Regions from separate parts of the Agarivorans aestuarii genome, predicted to be linked through region 2. Evidence: predicted binding sites of a transcription regulator. Region 2 holds the regulator's gene; the other holds the start of a gene.
The links. Region 2 encodes sigma-54, which starts transcription at its own class of promoters, with help from an activator protein. Its sites were predicted from a motif close to GTTGGCACGNNNNTNGNNT; they were not measured.
Positions count from the first base shown of each region.

Region 1: K5609_RS20430 (flagellar basal body L-ring protein FlgH) is a predicted target of sigma-54. The motif match lies at 1,443-1,461, and genes of this name have one in related genera.

Region 1 covers NZ_AP023033.1:4,421,292-4,424,469, reverse strand. Annotated here, with positions in the region: rRNA gene K5609_RS20440 (23S ribosomal RNA) at 1-388, shown strand, start outside; rRNA gene rrf (5S ribosomal RNA) at 500-615, shown strand; gene K5609_RS20430 (flagellar basal body L-ring protein FlgH) at 1,706-2,464, shown strand; gene K5609_RS20425 (flagellar assembly protein T N-terminal domain-containing protein) at 2,475-3,178, shown strand, end outside.
Region 2 covers NZ_AP023033.1:752,517-755,694, forward strand. Annotated here, with positions in the region: gene ptsN (PTS IIA-like nitrogen regulatory protein PtsN) at 1-321, opposite strand, end outside; gene hpf (ribosome hibernation promoting factor) at 330-617, opposite strand; gene K5609_RS03525 (RNA polymerase factor sigma-54) at 642-2,141, opposite strand; gene lptB (LPS export ABC transporter ATP-binding protein) at 2,195-2,920, opposite strand; gene lptA (lipopolysaccharide transport periplasmic protein LptA) at 2,920-3,178, opposite strand, start outside.

The DNA of each region.
Region 1 (3,178 bases), 1.0 Mb from region 2:
CATCCTGGGGCTGAAGTCGGTCCCAAGGGTATGGCTGTTCGCCATTTAAAGTGGTACGCGAGCTGGGTTTAGAACGTCGTGAGACAGTTCGGTCCCTATCTGCCGTGGGCGTTTGAGAATTGAGGGGAGCTGCTCCTAGTACGAGAGGACCGGAGTGGACGAACCGCTGGTGTTTGGGTTGTTATGCCAATAGCATTGCCCAGTAGCTACGTTCGGAACTGATAACCGCTGAAAGCATCTAAGCGGGAAGCAGGCCTCGAGATTAATTCTCACTAGGACTTTAAGTCCTCTGAAGGGCCGTTGGAGACTACAACGTTGATAGGCAAGGTGTGTAAGTGCTGTGAGGCATTGAGCTAACTTGTACTAATTACCCGTGAGGCTTAACCATACAACACCTAAAGGGTGTTGCTTATAGATACCTTATTTTTTGACCATGAATACTTGTTAGTACTCGTGAGATATTTTTAGCTTTTTCGAATGTTAAAGACAACAGTTTTTGCCTGGTGGCAATAGCGTTGTGGACCCACCTGATCCCATGCCGAACTCAGAAGTGAAACGCAACTGCGCCGATGATAGTGTGGGGTTTCCCCATGTGAAAGTAGGTCACTGCCAGGCTCTCATTATCGAAAAGGGCTTCCCGATTGGGAAGCCCTTTTTGTTTGTGTTTAGCATGGCCTGCTTTCAAAAGTAGGGCGGAGGCGGTTAAGGACAAAACGCAGTTTTGTTCCGCCGAAGCACAAGCAGCTATGCTGCGCACCTGACCACTGCCAGGCTCTCTTACTAAGCCCTCGTCATACGACGAGGGCTTTTTTATTGCCTGCGATTTAGTCTCACAAAAGTCTTCCAGATATACCCACACTCAAGCCTCAGTCATTTACTCAACAGCACTAACCGAGCGCATCACAGACATCGCCTTCTTGCACATACAAGGTCGAACGGCCCAGTGTTAGTAAATGGTTATATGACGGTGTATTAACCTACAAACAAGCCCTCTATCTCAATCACCGCCTTCTAGTCCGGAATTATATCTCTCTTCAAAAAGTCTGAGTTTTGTTTAGCTGGTATCGGGTTTTATATACGTAAAGCGACGATGTTTGAGTGGCTAAATAAGTAACCAAATTTAGATTCATCGACGATTTTTATATAGCTATTTGAGAGACTCTTACAAATATAAAGATAGTAACTTAGCTGCTAGGTTTATGAATTTAATAAGCTTTTACTTCTTTGTTGTTTTTGGTTGTGTTTTAGGAGGAGCAAGCCCTAGGCAATGGTTGCCTATGTTAACTGCGAGAAAGGCAACTATTATCCGGTTTTAGGTAATTATTGCCGACTAATCAACTAAAAGAAATGGTTTGAAATACTATTAGGATGTATCGGCAGCACTAAATTAAAATTTATCAAAAATTATAAATTCCTTATAAAGTACTGAATTATGGTTGTTTATTGGCATTTAATTTGCATATTTTGCTGTTGCTTAGCCAATTCAGGCAATACGACGGATTGTTGTCGGTCAGGTGAAGATTTTGTCAGCTAGATTATCGTAAGGATATGTTTCTACTGACGTTAGTGGCATTTGCTTTGCTATTTGTGGCCTAAGGCTTTCTTGGGTAACTAATTACAATAAACGAGATAAAAAGCTCGGGCCTAGGTTAAAGCAAGTGGAAGAGAACGGTAAACGGAAACTAACGTAAGTAGGAATAGACCAATGATTACCAGAGTAGTGATGTTGTGCAATGTATTGTTGCTGTCAGCATGTTCGTCAATTGCAGATGGTGTTGAAGAAGTTGCGGAGAACGTTCAAGAACGGGAAGACCGCAATCAACGCCAAGTTACAGTAAGCACCGATAGCCGTTCTCCGATCCCCGATGATCCTTTTTACGCACCTATTGAACCTAGCCCTGCAGCAGATCCAGTGATAGTGACTGGCTCTATGTTTAATGCTAATACTTCACGCAGCTTATATAGTTATACCCCACCTTTTGCATTAGGCGACACTATTACAGTACTTTTGGAGGAGGAAGCCACGGCGACTAAATCGGCCAGTTCAAACCTTGGTAAAGAGAACAGCTATAAGCTTGATCCGGTTACTGTGCCGGGTGGGAATCTAACGATTAACGGCCGAGTTGTTGAACTGGAAATGAAACAAAAACAAGACTTTGATGGCTCTTCAGATGCTGATCAACGACATCGTTTGTCTGGAAAAATCACGGTCTCGGTGGTCGACATCTTGAACAACGGCAACTTAGTGGTTCGGGGTGAAAAGTGGTTAGTTATTAACAATGGTAAAGAATACATGCGCTTTACCGGCATTGTTCGTCCATTGGATGTAGGTGAAAACAATTCAATTGGTTCCTACCAAGTTGCTGACGCTCGCATAGAGTTTAGCGGTACCGGTGATCACGCTGACGTACAAACTCAAGGATGGCTTTCGTCATTCTTAGGTGGAAGTATGTGGCCACTATAGGACGCTAACGATGTCTAAAATTATAAGAGCATGTGCTTGTTTGTTGATGCTAACGGGCATGGCTTTGCCAAGCTATGCCATTTGGTTAGAGGGTGAGGGCCAAGCCAAAATCGTTGACGGCCAAGTGGATCAAGCTCGTCAGCTGGCTATCCAAGATGCATTGTTAACCTTAATGTATCGCGGTGGTGCCAGTGTAAAGTCACTGCAAGTGGTGAAGTCTGGCGTGCTGGAAACCGATGAGCTAACGGTGCGAACTAATGGCGAAGTGTATGACATGAAGCTATTGGTTGAGACTATCATTGATGACCAAATGACAGTGAAGGTAGCCGCAGACATATTTCCTTTAAATACCTGCGAGAAAGATAGCTACGCTAAAACTTTGTTTGTTGGGCCTTTTCAATTGCAAAAGCGAGAACATGCCCAGCTTGGTGGGGTTTATAGAACACCTGAAGAAGTCTCCCAGCGACTATTTCATCGTTTCAAATCAAAGAGTAAGCGGGTTGATGCACGGCATTTAATGACTCGCCAAATAGCGTTTGATGGTCGCTATGCTAATGACATAGAACCGCAAATGCTAAAAGTTGCACGCAGCTTATCTCAACAGTACGACGTGCAATATATTTTGTTTGGCAAAATCAATGACATGTCGAGCTACAACGAAACCACCACTAACCTACTCGGCATGAAAAACACCGTTAAACTGCGCAACTTTCA
Region 2 (3,178 bases):
ATCTTCGGGAACCAGTAGCGCAAAAACCAAATCTACTGGTTTATTATCAATAGCATCGAAAGAAATGGGTGGATCGCAGCGTAAGAAAACCGCAGTGGCTTGATGTTGGTTATCGATACGACCGTGAGGAATAGCGATGCCTTGGCCAATACCAGTACTGCCCATTTTTTCTCGACTTAACAAGCTTTCGAAAATGCATTGGGTGGTGGTATCAAGCTGTTTAGCAGCCAATTCGCTGACTATTTCTAGGGCGCGCTTTTTTGAAGAGCATTGAACTGCACTGAGAGTGCAGTTCAAGCTAAGTACTTTATTTAGTTGCATTGGGGTGATTAACGTTTGTTGAGTTTTTCTTTATGTTTGATGACTTGGCGGTCAAGCTTGTCAATCAGACTGTCGATGGCGGCATACATGTCAGAATGCTCAGAGGTTGCAAATAATTCGCCGCCGTTAAGGTGCAATGTTGCTTCAGCAATTTGGTTCAGTTTTTCTACGTTTAAAATGACGTGAACATTGTTAATCTGATCGAATCGTCGGGTGAGTTTGGCAAACTTGGTGTGGACATATTCTTTCAAAGACTCAGTTATTTCTACGTGGTGTCCAGTAAGGTTAATTTGCATAGATATCTTCCCCTTTTATTGGCCTTAGATAAGGCTCTTACGTTGGTTAGAAGGTGGAATTGCTAAAGACTCACGATATTTAGCAATCGTACGTCTTGCCACCTTGATCCCCTGATCTGCCAAAATATCAGCAATTTTGCTATCGCTAAGTGGTTTACTGGTATTTTCGGCAGCTACCAGTTTCTTAATTAATGCACGAATGGCTGTTGATGAGCATTCACCACCACCATCGGTAGCCACATGGCTAGAAAAGAAATATTTAAGCTCGAAGATGCCGCGAGGTGTATGCATGAATTTTTGGGTGGTTACCCGAGAAATGGTCGATTCATGCATTTCTACGGCTTCGGCAACATCGTTCAATACCATTGGTTTCATGGCTTCTTCGCCATATTCAAAAAATGCTTGTTGGTGGTGAACAATGCAGTTGGATACTTTTAGTAGGGTTTCGTTACGGCTTTCAATACTTTTAATAAACCACTTGGCTTCTTGTAAATGGCTACGGATAAACTGGGTATCGGTGGCATTAGAGGTTTTACTTAATGAAGCATAGTGAGAGTTTACCCGTAGTTTAGGCATTGCATCTGGGTTGAGTTCAACTACCCAACGGCCTTGTCGCTTGACTACCGATACATCGGGAATCACATATTGTGCTTGATTAGGCTCTACTGCATTGCCTGGGCGCGGCTCTAAGGTATGAATCAAGCGCATAACTTCGCGCAATTGATCTTCTTTAAGCTTGGTTTTACGGGCCAGTAAGCGAAAGTCACGATTGGCCAAAACATCAATGTGGTTTGATACTACATCTTTGGCTTCAACTAACCATGGGGTATCTTCGGCAAAGCGACTTAGTTGAATTAGTAGGCATTCTTGCAGGGAGCGGGCGGCAATGCCAACAGGGTCAAAGTGCTGAATGCGTTTTAGTACCGCTTCTACTTCATCTAGCTCTACGTCTAAGTCGTTATTGGCGCTTGAACGTAGGCCTTCGAGTAGTTGCTCACAATCTTGAGTGAGGTAACCTGATGCGTCGACAGCATCAATGATGGCTAAGGCAATGGCTTGGTCCACTTCACTAAATGGCGTGAGTTGCATTTGCCACAATAAGTGGTCTTGTAGTGAGTCGACAGTTTCGCCTTGAAACACCATGTCGTTGTCATCGCTCACCGCGCCGCTAGAAGAGCTAGCTGGGGCTGAACTGGCGCTGTAGATATCATCCCAAGTGGAATCAACCGGTAGGTCATCGGAGACGGTTTCTTGGTTAATGGCATCGCCAGCTTCAATTTGACTATTGTCTATATCCGCTGTGGATTCAGCTTCGGTAGATTTCTCATTGGCTGATTTCGCGTCAGTTGCGTCACCATCACTCGCGTGAGACTCATCCGCCTCAAGTAGAGGGTTACTTTCCAGAGCCTCTTGAATCTCTTGCTGCAAATCCAGCGTTGAAAGCTGGAGTAAGCGAATGGCCTGTTGTAACTGGGGGGTCATGGTTAACTGCTGACCAAGACGCAACTGCAAAGATGCTTTCATTAACTACCGCTGTTCCTTCTTCTTATTGTCTTTTTGAAAACTTACTACTTTAACTATAGCTTGAATTGCTCACCGAGATAAACTCGTTTCACATGCTCGTTTTCAAGAATTTCTTTTGGTTTTCCTGAGGCTATCAATTCGCCTTGGCTAACGATATAGGCATGCTCACAAACATCGAGAGTTTCTCTAACATTGTGGTCGGTAATGAGTACACCTAGACCGCGATCACGTAGGTGTTCAATGATCTTTTTAATATCGATAACAGAAATAGGATCTACCCCAGCGAAGGGTTCGTCAAGCAAAATAAACTTAGGCGCAGCCGCGAGCGCACGGGCAATCTCGACTCTTCGACGTTCACCGCCCGACAAGCTCATGCCGAGATTTTTACGAATATGACCAATATGAAACTCTTCTAATAGGTCATCTAGTGCACCTATCTGCTGCTCTTTATCTAAGTCTTTACGGGTTTCTAACACCGCAAGGATGTTCTTCTCAACCGATAAACGGCGGAAAATAGAGGCTTCCTGTGGAAGGTAGCCAATGCCTTTACGTGCGCGAGTGTGCATCGCTGTGCTAGATATATCATCATCGTCGATGAGAATTCGACCCTGGTCGCGTGGCACTAAACCCACCACCATATAGAAAGTGGTGGTTTTACCGGCACCATTTGGCCCCAGTAAACCGACAATTTTGCCTGTTTCTACATTTAAACTTACGTTTTTGACTACCTTGCGACCTTTGTAGGCCTTAGCTAAGTTTTCAGCAATTAGGGTACTCATTATTGCTGGTCTTCCTTGGGCGTAAGCTCTTCAAGCTGCTGAGGCTGGAAAATGGTGGTTACACGGCTATTTTCGTCACCTTGTGCCACCATTTCTTGTTTATTGATGCTGTATTTGATCATGTTACCTTTTACCAAGCTCTCTTCTTGTTTGAGTTGGGCATTGGTAGTGAGTGTTAGCGTTTGGGTTTTTAAGTCGTAACGCACTTCGTTAGCCTCTGCTTCGATTGGTTTGCCACTATCAAGTAACTGATAAAAA